DNA from 2 places in the Streptomyces sp. JLBJ103 genome. Region 1 is predicted to be linked to the other one. Evidence: riboswitches for the same ligand, from Rfam matches in the RefSeq annotation. Region 1 holds a riboswitch; the other holds the start of a gene.

Region 1 (7,790 bases):
CCGTTGTACTTCTCGGTGGCCTCTTCGGCCTCCTGTTGGTACCGGTCGACCCTGGCCTTCACCTGAGCGGTGGTGAGATGGGGGTCGGCGTGCCCGGTGCCCTCGAGGGTGGTCGCGGAGGCGGCGCCGGTGAGGGCGAGGAGCGCGGCCGTCCGGGCGGTGCTGCTGACGAGCGAGCGTTTGGGCTTGCTGCGCGACTTCCTGTGCGACGCCACGGCGGCGGTACACCTTCCTGGCTGAGTGGGTGGTGCTGGTGGTCCTGGCTGGGTGGGTAGTCCTGGCTGAGCGGGTGGTGCTGGTCTGTCGGGGACCGGGAGATGGCAGCCCACCCAAGAGGCGGGGACCCTCCGTTGACGGGAGGCGGACTGCCATCTGGAGGAGGAAGCTAGGCCGGGGGACGGGGGCGGTGCGGGGTGATGCACGGGAATGGACGCATTTCGTCGTTCCTGTGCCATGGGCTGATCACGGGACGTGCGGGGTGGGTGGCACTGCGTGGTGGCCGTGACCGAAGCCGGGATCAGGGCCCACCCAGGTGAAAGGTGGTGCTATGTGCGGCGCTAGTGTCCGTGCGTATGGACGTCCTCATCAATGCCTTTGTCGGTTTGCACATCGTCGGTATAGCCGCGCTGCTGGGCGGATTTCTCTCCCAGATGAAGCAGATGAGTGCGGGCACCGCACGGATGACCCCCGGAATGCTGCACGGGGCGCTGACCATGCTGGTGACCGGAGTGGCACTGGTCGGCCTCAACCAGGCCGACGGCGGCGCCGTCAACAACATCAAGATCGGGGTCAAGCTGGCGCTGTTGATCGTGGTGCTGTGCCTGGTCTATGTGAAGCGGGACGAGGAGAAGGTGGAGTCGGCCGCGTTCGGGGCGGTCGGTGCCCTCACCACCGTGAACATCTTCATCGCCGTGCTGTGGACCTGATCTTCCCCGGTCGCCGCCCACTTCGATCAATAACGGCTTGATACCGCATATCAATTCGTGCGCAACCCTTTGCACTCGCGAGCTGTCTTAAGAGCACAAGACGGCCGGAGGGAGCGGGTAATGGGGGTAGTGGGGGCGCACAGAGGGCTCACGAGCGACAAGGGCCCAGGGTTTTTCAGGCGGTTCGGGACCAGGCGGATACGGCGTACGGGAGTCGCGCTGGGTCTGGCGGGGATGGTGATGCCGCTCGCGGTCGCCCTCGCCACCCCGGCTCAGGCCGCACCGTCGTGTACGACGAGCGCCGGGCCGTATCAGAAGAAGGTCGAGAAGTTCCTCGGCCGCCCGGTGGACGGACGGCAGTCGCGCACCGACTGCCTGGCGATCCAGAAGTTCCAGATCAACAACGGCATCAGCCCGACCATCGGCTATGCCGGGCCCATCACCTGGGGGGTGATGAGCCTGAAGAACGCGCAGCGGGCGGCGGGCCACAACCCCAACGCGGCGGGGAGGTGCCCCACCAACAGGGGCCGGATCGCCTGCGTTGACCTCACCCGCCAGCTGAGCTGGGTCCAGGACGGCTCCCGGCTGGTCTACGGACCGGTGCCGGTGCGCACGGGGCGTGACCGCTATGAGACCCGGACGGGTCTGAAGAAGATCTACTGGCGGGACATCGACCACTGGTCGACGATCTACGACGTCGCCATGCCGTACAGCCAGTTCTTCGACGGCGGTCAGGCGTTCCACTCGATCGCGGGGAGTGTGTGGTCCCCGCCCGGCTCCCATGGCTGCGTCAACATGCGTAAGGGCGACGCCAAGAAGTACTGGAGCCTGCTGAGGAACGGCGACGACGTCTACGTCTACGGCCGCAAGCCCGGCACGTAACGGCCTGCGGCCCGCGCTCGGCGTACGGCCACGCGCCCCCGTCCCAGCTGCGCAGCTGGGACGGGGGCGCGTGCCATGCATGGTGCCGAGGGTCCGCCCCTCACACGACGGGGCGCGGCCCGGACGTCAGGCGGGGCGCACGCTGCCGTAGATCGGCATTTCGGTGATCGGCGCCTTCTTCACGGTGTCACCCGGCTTCGGCGCGTGGATCATCATCCCGTCGCCGATGTAGAGCCCGACATGGCTGATGTCGTCGTAGAAGAAGACCAGATCGCCTGGTTTGAGGTCGGACGTCGACACCCGCGTCCCGACCTTCACCTGGTCCCAGGTGGTGCGCGGCAGGGACACCCCGGCGGACTTCCAGGCCGCCTGGGTCAGCCCCGAGCAGTCGAAGGAGTTGGGGCCGGTGGCGCCCCAGACGTACGGCTTGCCGATCTGTGCCTGGGCGAAGGCGACCGCCTGCGCCGCCTTGGTGCTGGTGGAGGGGGCAGGAGTGGAAGGAGCGGACGGCGTGGACGAGCCGGAGCTGTCGTTGGACTCCTGCTGCCGCTGACGTTCGGCCGCGGCCTGCCGCTGACGTTCGGCCTCCGCCTGCCGCTGCTTCTCGGCGAGTGCGGCCGCCTTGCGCCGGGCCTCCTCCTGCTTCGCCTTCTCGATCGCCGCCAGCCGTGCCTTCTCCTTGGCGGTCAGGTTCGACAGCAGGCGCCGCGCCTCGGACAGCTTGGTCTGGACGGCCTGCTTCTTCGTCTTGAGCGTCTTCTGCGACGAGGTCAGCGAGGCGAGGCTCTTGGTGGCGGTGGCGCGCTCCTTGGCCGCCTTGGTGCGCTCCGTCTGGAACTCCTCGACGGCCTCCTTCTGGCGGCCGGTGAGCCGGTCCATCAGATGCGACTGGTCGAAGACGTCGCGCGGGTCGGAGGAGAAGAGCATGGCGGCGGTGCTGGTGGCCATGCCGCCGCTGCGGTACTGGGCCGCGGCGTAGGTGCCGAGCGTGCGCCGGGCCTCGTTGAGCTTCTCGGTGCGCTTGGCGACGCTGTCCAGCAGCTTGTCGACCTTGGCGCGCTGGGTCTCGGTGCGCTCCTTGGCGGCGTTGTAGCCCTGGGTGGCGCTCTCCGCCTGGTGGTAAAGGGTGTCGACCTTCTTCTTGACCTCTTCGATCGACTGGGTGGCGGGCTTGGGATCGCCGGGCGCGGCGTTCGCCGCCTGGGAGAGCAGGGTGACCGAGGCCAGGGCGGCCGTGGTGACCCCGACGGCGGTCCGGCGGCTCTGACCGTTCAGCGCTGCCGGTATTCGGGTCCGCGGCTTGCGGTGCGACGCCAAGGGAGGCGACTCCTTCCGTGGACCGCCTACCGGGTTAGCTGTCGGGTTCGGGCGGAACGGAAGGCTGCCCTACGGCCCGTCCGGGCGGCACGGTGTGCCGTCGCCGGGCCGATTCACCCCGGTGGAACGTGTGGGTCCCCGGCTCCGGCTGCCTCGCGACGTGGCCGGACTCGGCGGAGGCCGTCCGTGCCGACGTGGTTCGCCGACAGGTGTTCGGACTGCCTGACGGAGGACGGTAGCCAACTCGTGGGGCTCCTGTGAAGGCTGGTGTTCCTTTTGCCCGAAACCGTTTCGTGATGTTCGCACGTAGGCTGTCAGTGGCGCGGCCTAGACTCGGTGAGCGATGAGCAGCCTCTTTGACGACAGCTTCCTGGCGGACCTCGGACCCTCGGGCGAGGAGCCCCCACCGCCCGAGGACCACGAGCACCACGAGGGCCCCGAGCACCACGGTCCCGGCGGTGGTGAGGACGTACCGCACCACCTCTTCAGCGGCGATTTCGACGCGCCCGTGCCGAGCGTGCCCCGGGAGGCGTACTACCGGGACGGCGCGGCGCGGCCGGCCGTGGACCCGGCGGCCCTGCTCGAGGGGCTGAACGAGCAGCAGCGTGCCGCCGTGGAGCACACCGGCTCACCGCTGCTGATCGTCGCGGGCGCCGGTTCCGGCAAGACCCGGGTGCTCACCCACCGCATCGCGTATCTGCTCGGCGCGCGCGGAGTGCACCCCGGCCAGATCCTCGCCATCACCTTCACCAACAAGGCCGCGGGCGAGATGAAGGAGCGGGTGGAGGAGCTGGTCGGACCACGGGCGCATGCCATGTGGGTCTCCACCTTCCACAGCGCCTGTGTGCGCATCCTGCGCCGCGAGTCCAAGAAGCTGGGCTTCACCTCATCGTTCTCGATCTACGACGCGGCCGATTCCAAGCGGTTGATGGCGCTGGTCTGCCGGGATCTGGACCTGGACCCCAAGCGGTTCCCGCCCAAGTCCTTCAGCGCCAAGATCTCCAACCTGAAGAACGAGCTGATCGACGAGGAGACCTTCGCCGGGCAGGCCGCGGACGGCTTCGAGAAGACGCTCGCCGAGGCGTATGCGATGTACCAGTCGAGGCTGCGCGAGGCCAACGCGCTGGACTTTGACGACATCATCATGACCACGGTCAATCTGCTCCAGGCGTTCCCCGATGTCGCCGAGCACTACCGCCGCCGGTTCCGCCATGTGCTGGTCGACGAGTACCAGGACACCAACCACGCGCAGTACACCCTGGTGCGCGAGCTGGTCGGCACGGACACCGAGGAGACCACGGCCGGCGAGCTGTGCGTGGTGGGCGACGCCGACCAGTCCATCTACGCTTTCCGCGGCGCCACCATCCGTAACATCCTCCAGTTCGAGGAGGACTACCCGGACGCGCGGACCATCCTGCTGGAGCAGAACTACCGCTCCACACAGACCATCCTCAGCGCGGCCAACGCGGTCATCGAGCGCAATGAGAACCGCCGCCCGAAGAACCTGTGGACCGAGGCCGGTGCCGGGGCCACCATCACCGGCTATGTGGCCGACACCGAGCACGACGAGGCCCAGTTCGTCGCCGATGAGATCGACCGGCTGACGGACGCGGGCGACGCCAAGGCGGGGGATGTCGCCGTCTTCTACCGCACCAACGCCCAGTCCCGTGTCTTCGAGGAAATCTTCATCCGCGTCGGGCTGCCGTACAAGGTCGTCGGCGGAGTGCGCTTCTACGAGCGCAAGGAGGTCCGGGACGTCCTCGCCTATCTGCGGGTGCTGGCCAACCCCGAGGACAACGTCCCGCTGCGCCGCATTCTGAACGTGCCCAAGCGCGGTATCGGCGAGCGCGCCGAGGCGATGATCGACGCGCTGGCGCTGCGCGAGAAGATCACCTTCCCGCAGGCGCTGCGCCGGGTCGACGAGGCGTACGGCATGGCCGCCCGCTCGGCGAACGCGGTGAAGCGGTTCAACACGCTGATGGAGGAGCTGCGCACCATCGTGGAGTCGGGCGCGGGCCCGGCCACGGTGCTGGAGGCGGTGCTCGAGCGCACCGGCTATCTCGCGGAGCTCCAGGCGTCCACGGACCCGCAGGACGAGACCCGGATCGAGAACCTCCAGGAGCTGGCCGCCGTGGCCCTGGAGTTCGAGCAGGACCGGGGTGAGGAGAACCCCGGTACGCTCGCCGAGTTCCTGGAGCAGGTCGCGCTGGTCGCCGACTCCGACCAGATCCCGGACGAGGACCTGGAGGGCACCGGGGTCATCACGCTGATGACGCTGCACACGGCCAAGGGTCTTGAGTTCCCCGTCGTCTTCCTCAGCGGTCTGGAGGACGGCGTCTTCCCGCATATGCGGGCGCTCGGTCAGACCAAGGAGCTGGAGGAGGAGCGGCGGCTCGCCTATGTGGGGATCACACGCGCGCGCGAGCGGCTGTATCTGACGCGTTCGACGATGCGGAGTGCGTGGGGGCAGCCCGCGTACAACCCGCCCTCCCGCTTCCTGGAGGAGATCCCGGACCAGTATGTGCGGTGGCGCCGGACCGGTCCGGCCACCCCGTCGGCGTCCATGGGCGCCATCGCGGGCGGCTCCGGGTTCTCGGGCGGCGGGCTCTCGGGCGGTGGGTCGTCGCGGACGCGCGCGGGGGCGAGCGGTTTCGCCACCCGGCGGGCGAAGGAGCGGCCAGCCGTCTCCCTGGCCATCGGCGACCGGGTCACCCATGACAGCTTCGGGCTCGGCACCGTCGTGGCGGTGAAGGGCAGCGGGGACAACGCGGAGGCCACGATCGACTTTGGCGACGAGAAGCCGAAGCGGCTGCTGCTGCGGTACGCGCCGGTCGAGAAGCTGTAGCTGGAGGGGCGGACTTCAGGGGCGGACTTCGGGGGCTGGGGTGACGACGGGGGCGTTCGGGGGGCGCGTCGAGGTTACGACGGGTTGAGGCCGTGGCCGCGCAGCCAGGGCAGCGGGTCGACGGCCGCCCCGCCCCCGGGGTGCACCTCGAAGTGCAAGTGCGGGCCGGTGGAGTTGCCCGAGTCCCCGGAGAAGGCGATGGTGTCGCCCGCCTTGACGGTCCCGGAGCGGATCTTGGCGCTGCTGAGATGGCAGTACCAGGTCTCCGTGCCGTCCGGACTGGTCAATATGACCATGTTGCCGTAGGCGTCGTTCCACTGGGTCCGCACGGTGCCGTCGGTCGCGGCCATGACGGGGGTGCCGTAGCTGACCGGGAAGTCGATACCGGTGTGCAGGGACATCCAGTTGATGCCCGCCTGGCCGTAGGTGGCGCTCAGGCCGTGCTCGGCGACGGGGAGCGCGAACTTGGGGCGCAGTGCCTCCTTGCGCGCGGCCTCCACGGCCTTGCGCTTCTTCTCGGCGGCCTGGCGTGCCTGGAGGTCGATGCGCTCCTGGGTGCGGCTGGCGCGGTCCCGGAAGTCGTCGGCGCCTTCGCGGACTTCGGCGAGCTGGCTGTCCAGCTTGCTGTTGGCGGCGGCGGCCTTGACGGGCGGCGCGGCGGGGGCGGCCTGGGTGGCCGAACTGTCCTTCTTGTCGTTGCTCATCCCGACGGAGGCGGCGGCCACCGCGCTGACGCCGAGGGCGCAGACGGACGGGACGGCGACGGTGAGGAGCGCGGAGCGTTTGGGGCGGGCCGACACGGTGCGTCGGCGGGCCCGGCCGTTGCCGCCGCCGCTTCCACGGCGTGCGGACTGCGCTGTGCGCGAAGGCGACGGCGCGGACAGGAGCGTCACGTCGGCATCGGGCGCGGGCTCGTGTTCGGCCGCCGCCTCGGGTTCTGGTTCGGCCTCGCGGACGCCGGGGTGGTCGTCGTGGGGTGCGTCGTGGGCCCCGTCGTGGTGCGTGTCCTGCGGTGTCTCGTCGCCGGTGGCGAAGGCGGTGGTGTCCCAGAACTGGGTCTGGCCGGTGTTGACGCCCGAGGTCATGTCCGGGCCGTCGCAGGAGTCGTAGGACTCGAAGGTCTCGTAGGCGCCGGTGTCGTAGCCGGTGTTGTCGAGCGCGGCGGAGTCGTGGAGGCCGGTGGCGTCGTGGAGCGCGGTGGCGTCCTGTAGGGCGGTGGCGTCGAACGCGGTGGTGTCGTACGCCGTGCCGGAGTTGTCCCACTGTGCGGGGATCTCGATGTGGCCGGTGGCGTCGGTGCCCCACGCGTGGATGTCCCACTGCCCACCGGTCTCCGCGGTCGGCTGCGACGGGATGTCGGTCGGCAGCTGATAGCCGGAGGCGGCCCACATCGTGGTGGTGTCGTAGGCGCCGGTCTCGAAGTGGCCGGAGTGGCCCATGTCGTACGTACCGGTCATCTGCTGACCGGTGACGTCCCACTGCGAGGCGTCGTACTGGCCGCTGTGCCCGGCGGCATAGCCGTCGTAGGAGCCGTTGCTTCCGGGGAGCGCGCCGAAGAGCGGGTCCCCGTCGCCGTAGGCGGCGCCGAGTTGGTCGAAGCTGCCGGTGGAGTAGCCGTCGTACCCGACGTGGCCGTGCGCTGTGTCCTGCTGCTGACCGTATGCCTCGTAGTACGGATATGAGGCGTCAGGAGCGGGGTCGGCCGGGTTGGAGCCCACCGACGGGTGACGGTCGTTCACCACCAACTTCTCTTTCGCCTCGGCAGCAGGAGAATTAGCGGCGACTGTACCCGGCGGTACGCGGCAGCGACAATCTTCAGC
Region 2 (7,790 bases), 3.9 Mb from region 1:
GTCGAAGTCGATGTCCGGGAAGGCCCGGCGGACGGTCGGCTCGAACTCCTCCCGTTCGAGGGGTTCACAGCCGAGGCCGCGCAGCCTCACCCGCCGGTAGCGGGTGTCGGCGTCGAAGGGCTCGACGAAGACGGGGTATCCGGACGTGCCCGGATGCGTCGTGTTCCTCATACCTCCAGGGTGCCTCCGGGGCGCGGAATACGCCCTGGAAGCCCGCGCGGCCGGTGCCGCCCGTTTGCGGCCCGGGGCAATGTCGGCTTGATTCGAAGGAGAGCCTTTGTGCCGGGGGTGAGCGATGATCTTCAGCGACCGCGTGGACGCCGGGCGGCGCCTCGCCGAGGCGCTGCGGCCGCTGCGCGACGAGCGGCCCGTGGTACTGGGGCTGCCCCGGGGCGGGGTGCCGGTGGCTTTCGAGGTCGCCCAGGCTCTCGGGGCCCCGCTGGACGTGATCATCGTCCGCAAGCTCGGCGTCCCCTACCACCGTGAGCTGGGCTTCGGCGCCATCGGCGAGGGCGGTGTGCGGGTGGTGCACGAGGCGATCATCCGGATGAGCCGGATCGGTGAGGAGGACCTCCAGGAGGTGGAGCGGACCGAGCAGGCGGAGCTGGTCCGCCAGGCCCGGCGGTTCCGCCGGGGGCGGCCGCGGATAGCGGTCGAGGGCCGGACGGTGATCGTCGTGGACGACGGGATCGCGACCGGGGCCACCGCGCGCGCGGCCTGCCGGGTGGCACGGGCGCAGGGGGCGGCCCGGGTCGTCCTGGCCGTCCCGGTGGCGCCGCCGGACGCGGTCGCGTCGCTGCGCGAGGACGCGGACGAGGTGGTGTGCCTGTCCACACCGCCGGAGTTCTCCGCGGTCGGCGAGTGGTACCAGGACTTCTCGCAGACCGGGGACGCCGAGGTCGTGGAGCTGCTGTCCCACTCGACCGGAGAGACCGGGGAGGCGCATCCTGGAGGGTGAGGTAGGAGGTGATCGCGATGGAGACGATCGTGGGATGCGACGTACAGATGGAATTCCGTGAGGTCGGCCCGCTGACCGAGGCGGTGGTCCGGCTGAGGATGCACGACGGCACCGAGATGCTGGCCCAGGGCCGCGCCAACCGCAACCCCGACGACCCGGCACAGCCGAGGGTCGGCGAGGAGATCGCGGCGGCGAGGGCGCTGAGCAACCTCGCCCACCGGCTGATCGGCAAGGCGGGCGGCGACATCGAGGAAGTCACACACACCAAGGCTCATCTGACGATGTAGGCCGCGGGGAAGCGGTGCCGTGGGGGAGATGCTGGGCTGCCCGGGCGGTGCACCGCCCGGGCAACCCGCTCGGCATGTGCCGGGCCGGTCAGATGGAGGCGCCCTTCTCAGATGGAGACGCCCTTCGACCGCAGATAGCTCAGCGGATTGACGTCCGAACCGTAGTCGGGACCGGTGCGCACCTCGAAGTGCACATGCGGTCCCGTGCTGTTGCCGGTCGAACCGGAGCTGCCTATCTTCTGGCCGCCCTTGACCGACTGGCCGACGTGGACCGAGAGCGCCGACATGTGCGCGTACTGGCTGTACATGCCGTCGGAGTGGCGCAGGACGACCTGGTAGCCGTACGCCCCGCCCCAGCCCGCCGCGACCACCTCGGCCGGGCCCACCGCCCGCACCTGGGTGCCCGCCGGCACGGGGAAGTCGGCGCCGGTGTGGTGGCCGCTGGACCAGTTGCCGGGCACCCCGTAGGCGGTGCCCACGTGGGTGCTGGCGACCGGTGTGGTGAAGGAGGAGGAACGGGTGGCGGTGTCCTGCCGCCCCTGCCCGGTGCCGGGGCTGGTGGCCCGCTGGGCGTCGGCGCCCGTCCTCGGCTTGGCCTGCGGGGCCCGGTCCTGTCCGCCCTGGGCATCGGTGTCGAGGGTGAGCCGCTGGCCGGGGAGGATCAGATTGGGGTCGTCGCCGATGGTCCGGCGGTTGGCGTCGTAGAGCGCCGACCATCCGCCGTCGACGTGCTCGGCACCGGCGATCCGGGAGAGGGTGTCACCCCCGGCCACGGTGTACGAGTCCGACCGCGGTGTGGCCTTGGTGGTGGCCTTGGGCGCGGCCTTCGGGGCAGCCTCGGGGGTGGCCTTCGGCGTCGACTTGGGCGCCGCCTTCGGGGTCTGCGCTCCGGAACCGCTGGAGCCGCCGGAGCCGGTCGAGACGTCCGGGGCCGGTCCGCCGCGCGTCAGCCCGGCCTTCACCGAGCAGACCGGCCAGGCGGTGGGGCCTTGGCTCGCGAGGACCTTCTGGGCCACGGTGATCTGCTCGGCCTTGGTGGCCAGGTCGGCCCGCGCGGCGTAGGAGCCGCCGCCGTATGCCTGCCAGGTGCTCTGGGAGAACTGGAGACCGCCGTAGTAGCCGTTTCCGGTGTTGATGCTCCAGTTGTTGCCGGACTCGCACTCCGCCACTTTGTCCCAGGTGTCGACGGAGGCGGCGTTCGCCTGGCCGACGCCGATGAGCGGCAGGGCCACTCCGGCGCCGCCCGCGGTGAACGCGAGTTGGGCGCGGGAGACGCGGCGAGGCTTAGGCCGGCGGTGACGTCCGCGTGCAGCCATTGAGCTCTTCCTCTCCTACGCCTGCGAGGTGAGCTGTCGGGTTCGGGCTGGAGTTGCCCGGCCGCACGCACGCGGCGCCATGGCCCCGTGGTGCGTCTTCACCCCAAGCCGTACCGCGTGGTCGCGCGGTACGGCGCCTACCTGGTTCCCCCGCTCCTGCCGTGACAGGTCGTCGTGTCACCCCTCAGCCGACGGCAGGACTCGGCGCTCCGGCGGAGGAGGCCCGCGCATGGAATGCGACGAGAGCCGCACAGTAAACACATCGATTTGGTCACGACAAGGTCTCGGTGTGTTGAGCAGGGCACCGGCCTCCGGACCCCTCACCCGGTGTCACTCTGTGCGTCGGATCTCCTTCGGAGAGCGAGACCGTTTTTTTCCGAATGAGTGTCAGAAACGTTACGACACCAAGGAATCCGTTGCCGTTGGTGATCTTTCCCTGGAAATCGATCAATTGGCGGATTCTGCTGTGACCTGCGTCACTGCATTTCCGATTCGACCGATTATGGCGAGATGTGCGCTATGCGGAATTTCTTGAAGAATGCAGCCAATGTGCCGGGTGACATAACGGAGTCAAAGCGGGGAAGGGTGAGCCAAGGGGGATGGACGGGAAGCATCGGGGCACGCGCCCTCGCGGTCGGTGCCCCGCCGATGGCTGACCTGGGGAGGTCACTCATGGCACAACGGCACGGCACGGCAGCACGGCGTACCACCACGGCCCGCTCCCGGCCACTGGTCCTGTCCGCGCTGCTCATGGGCGCGCTGGCCACGGCCACGGGGTGCGGCACCGACTCCGGCGCGGGGGCCTGGGCAGGCTCCGACGCCTCCGGTGCCGCCCGCACGTCGGACGCGGCGGGCGCCCCGCGTTCCTCGGACGCGTCGCGCGCCCCGCGTTCCTCGGACGGGTCCCAGGGCGCCGCCGCTCCGCGTGACCGCTCCGCGCCGTCCCGCGCCCGGTCCGCCACGGACGCCGACGCCCCGGCCGTGCGCCGCATCTGCTCCACACAAGCGCTGAAGCTGACCGTGGGCCGCAAGGACGTGGGCGCGGGCAATGTGTATCTGCCGCTGGTCCTGACCAACACCTCGACCTCGGCCTGCACCCTCACCGGATTCCCCGGGGTGTCCCTGCTCGACGCCGACGGCGCCCGCATAGGCGCCCCCGCCGTCCGGCGGGGCCCCTCGCACTCCACCGTCTCCCTGCCGCCGGGCGGCAGCGCCTCGGCGGTCCTGCACACCCTCAACGAGGGCGTGAACGACACCCCGTGCCGGAAGCCCGCCGCGACCATCCGGGCCTATCCGCCGGACTCCTTCCGGGCCATGACGACCGCGGCGCACTCCTTCCGCGTCTGCGGAGGGGTCTTCGATGTCGAAGCGGTCCGTTCCGGAGCGGGCACCTGACATCTGACAGCGGCATACCGGACCGATGTCACCTCGCGTAGAGGTGTCCGAAAATCTTGACAAGCCAGGCGCCGACTGGCTGTGTTCACCCTTTCGCAATCAAAATAGGTAGGTCACCATGAGGGGTGCCTCACGTGAGCCGGTGTGTAGCGTCCGGAGGGGGACGGTGTCATGGAGCGAGCCGCGACCGGGGTCGAGACGGAGCTGCTGGACCTTTCGGGAGCGACCCTCGAAGACCTTGACCGGAGCGATGGGCTTTCTTCGGTGACCCGGCGATTGCTCGACGCGGTCCAATTTCCACCGACCCTGGTGAACTCCTCCAGTTCCGGACAGAATTGCGGGAGCAAGGGAACCGCGGAATAGTGCCGCATCCCTCGCTTTCCGGAACAAGGTGGCCATGACGGCTGAGCGCTCCTTTCATCGCCTTTCGGAGCGGTGCTTCACCGAGTTGGGCCGGGGTTCGGGCGGTGTGTCGTCGGTGGCCGAGCTGCGATCCGGGCAGCGCAGCCGGACCATGCTCCTACTGCGCGCCCTGGTCGGCATCTGCGCCGACCACTCCGCGTTACCGGGCCCGCTCCCCGACGCCCGGGAGCCGTGGCGCCTTCTGATCCGGGCGGAGCGTGCGGCCCCGGCCGCCGTGGAGCGGGTCTTGCTGCACCCCCAGGCGGGCACCTGGCTCAACCGCTGTCTGCGCGGGCTGCGCGGCCGGGAACCGGTGAAAACGCCACTGTGGACCGAAATCGGCTATCTCCATGCCATGGCCGCTTCGGCCGCACTTCTCGCGGGAATCGACTTCCGTACCACGGTGGCGGTGCGCGAGGGCGGGGTGATCCTACCCGCCCTCGGTTTCGCCCGCCTCCCGGACCGGACGGCGGAAACCGCCGAGGTCGTCCGCGCCCCGGACGGGAAGACCACGCTGACCGCCGGACCGCATACGGTCCCGCTGCCTTTCGACCTCACCCGGAATGCGCCGGGATGGTACGGCCTCCGGCGATTGCGCGGCGAACACCAGGGGCATATCTGCGAGCCCTTCCTCGACGATGTCGACCCCTATCGCGATTTCCTGCGCACCACCCCGCCGGAAAGACTCACCGACGACGAGTGGAAGCACTGGCAGGGGTGTTTCGACACCGCATGGCGGCTGGTCGCGGAGCAGTCGCAGGTGGATCCTGGGGGGATCGCCGCATGTCTGGGCTCCCTCGTCCCCGTGCCCTACACCGCCCATCCCGATCTGTTCAGCGCCTCCTCCCCGGAAGCCCACGGATGTGTGCTGCTCGGCCGCCCCGACGACCCACTCGCGCTGGCCGCGTCGCTGGTGCACGAGGCGCAGCACATCAAGCTCAGCGCACTGATGGATCTGGTGCCGCTGATCGAAGGGGGCCTGGAGGAGGTCCACTACGCGCCCTGGCGGCTGGACCCCCGACCGCTGCGGGGTCTGCTGCACGGGGTGTACGCGTTCCTCGGTGTCACGGGGTTCTGGCGGGACCGGTGGCACCGCGCCGAGGACGGGCCCGCCCGGGACATCGCCGCGTTCGAGTTCGCCCTGCGCCGTGCGCAGACCGCGCGGGGGCTGCGGACACTCCTCGCCCACGCCCGGCTCACACCGCTCGGTGAAAGGTTCCTCCAGCTGGTGGAGGAGCGGCTCGCCGCGTGGTCGGCCGAGCCCGTCCCGCCGCTGCCGCGGCGCTGGGCGACGGATGTGCTCATCGACGCCGAACTCCTCTACCGGCTGCGCCACCTCAGGCCCGACCCCGCGCAGACCACCCGCTGGGCGCGGGCCTGGCGGGCGGGCAACGCCCCGCCGCGGGACCTGCCCGCCACCGCGGTCCGGCCGGCTCCCACCGGGATCCCGGCGCGCCCCGCGCTCGTCCGCCACCGGCTCATGGACCCGGCGGCGTTCGCCCGCCTCGACACGGACCGGAACGCAACGCTCCCCGACGGCACCACACCCGCCGGGGCCGATCTCGACTGGGCCGCGGACCGGGCCGCGGCCGCGCTGCGCGGCTACCGGGCCCGGCTGGCGACGGCCCCGGACGATCTGAGTGCCTGGGCGGGGCTCGCCCTCAGCATGCCGGACAGCACCGCGCGACAGGCGCTGCTGAGCCGCCCCGAGCTGGTGCTCGCCGTCCACCGGGCGTTATGCGGCACGGGGACGGAACGGACGGCCGGTCCCGGTCCGGGGCCTGATCCGATCGCCCTCGCGCGGTGGATCGGAACCCATGGCCGCTGACCGCTCCCCGCGGCCGGTTCAGAAGGCCATGGCCTCCACATCGCAGTCCGCGCGGATGCCCCGGGCCGCCGCCACCGTGGCCGGATGGCCGGCGGACAGCACCTGCCGCATCCGGGTGAGCGCGTCATGGTGCAGTTCCTCCGCCGATCTGCCCTCGCCCAGCGCCCGCAGATCACCGGAGAGATTGAGCGCACAGGCGAGGGTGGTGGGATGGTCCTCGCCCAGCCGGGTCCGGCAGGCCGCCAGGGTCTCGGTGTCCAGCCGCCGGGCCTCCTCGTAGTCGGCCAGTGTGAAGTGATCGCTGGCGAGGTTGATCGCGCAGGCCAGCGAGACCGGGTGGTCGGCCGCCAGCCGCTCGACGAGCAGCGGCAGCGTCCGCTCGTTCAGCCGGAGCGCCTCCTCCGTCTCGCCCAGCAGCCGCAGGGTGATGGCGAGGTCGAGCGCCGCGCTCAGCGTCACCGGGTGGCGCGGCCCCAGCGCGTCCCGCATGTCCTCCACACACTTCAGGCCGAGTTCACGGGCGCCGTCGAGATCGGCCGTCTGCCGCAAGTCCATCGACAGGTTGAGCGCGGTCGTGGAGATGTTGAGATTGGGCTCGGCGTAGCGCAGCCGGTAGCGCTCCAGGACCTCCTGGCTGATCTCGAGCGCGCCTTCGTGGTCGCCCGCCTTGCGGCGCGCCACGGCGAGATTGCGCAGGGCGTAGACACCGATGGGCGCGTTCTGCGGAAGCACTCTGCGGATCCGCGTGCAGGTCTGCTCCAGCATGCCGCGGGCGGTCATGTAGTCACCGCATTCGCGGACGTCGATGCTGACGTTGGTCTCCAGCAGGATGGTCAGCAGATTGTCCTCGCCGAGGATGACCTCCGCGATGTTGTGGGCGCTCTCGTCCACCTCCCGGGCGCGCGCGTAGTCCCCGGCCGCCCGCAGCCCCAGGGCGTAGTCGTTGGCCGCCGCGATGGTGTACGGGTCCTCGTCGCCGAACAGCCGCCGGGTCCTGCTCCAGCGGTCCCGCTCCAGCTCCAGCGAGCGGGCGAAGTCGCCCTGGAAACGCGCGTCGCTGGCCACCGCGCCCAGGGTGACGAGCGTGTTCTCGTGGTCGTCGCCGTCGGCGGCGCGCTGGAGCTCCAGGGTGCGGCTGTTGAGCTCCCGTGCCTGCTCGAAGTAGCCGAGGACGGTGAGGACATGGCCCAGGGTCCGGGAGACCGCCAGTGACTCCGGGCTGTCCTCGCCGAGCGTCTCGAGCCACTTCTCCCGTACCTGACGGCCCAGTTCGAGCGCGCCCTCGTGGTCGCCCCACACATAGAGGAAGCGCACCAGGTTGCGCACCATCTGCCGCACCCACTTGTCGTCGCACTCCATGGCCCGGGAGGCGCGGACATGCGACAGTAGATCGGCGTATCGGCCCCAGTTGGGCGGTGCCACATCATTGGGATCCCCGTAGGCGAGCAGCACATGGGCGCTGTGCTTCATATCCGCCTGCTGCTGCGGGGACATCTGGCCGATCAGCACCGCCTGCACCAGCCGGTGCATTTCGATGGTGTTGCTGCGGTGATTGATTTTGATCAGGGCGTAGCGATTGATCTCACGGATGGCATGGCCCAGTT

The links. Region 1 has a riboswitch for cyclic di-AMP ahead of AC4BEG_RS19845 (C40 family peptidase). Riboswitches for the same ligand answer to the same signal wherever they lie in the genome.
Region 2: another riboswitch for cyclic di-AMP. It lies ahead of AC4BEG_RS02270 (transglycosylase family protein); the one in region 1 lies ahead of AC4BEG_RS19845 (C40 family peptidase).

Annotation. Positions count from the first base shown of each region.
Region 1 covers NZ_CM177089.1:4,490,690-4,498,479, forward strand. The annotation lists gene AC4BEG_RS19830 (C40 family peptidase) at 1-215, opposite strand, end outside; gene AC4BEG_RS19835 (hypothetical protein) at 573-926, shown strand; gene AC4BEG_RS19840 (L,D-transpeptidase) at 1,161-1,808, shown strand; gene AC4BEG_RS19845 (C40 family peptidase) at 1,935-3,125, opposite strand; cyclic di-AMP (ydaO/yuaA leader) riboswitch at 3,134-3,311, opposite strand; gene pcrA (DNA helicase PcrA) at 3,469-5,970, shown strand; gene AC4BEG_RS19855 (M23 family metallopeptidase) at 6,045-7,709, opposite strand.
Region 2 covers NZ_CM177089.1:551,996-559,785, reverse strand. The annotation lists gene AC4BEG_RS02285 (hypothetical protein) at 1-171, opposite strand, end outside; partial or broken gene AC4BEG_RS02280 (phosphoribosyltransferase) at 296-949, shown strand; gene AC4BEG_RS02275 (DUF1876 domain-containing protein) at 976-1,245, shown strand; gene AC4BEG_RS02270 (transglycosylase family protein) at 1,353-2,561, opposite strand; cyclic di-AMP (ydaO/yuaA leader) riboswitch at 2,567-2,743, opposite strand; gene AC4BEG_RS02265 (DUF4232 domain-containing protein) at 3,234-3,956, shown strand; gene AC4BEG_RS02260 (HEXXH motif domain-containing protein) at 4,354-6,186, shown strand; gene fxsT (FxSxx-COOH system tetratricopeptide repeat protein) at 6,205-7,790, opposite strand, start outside.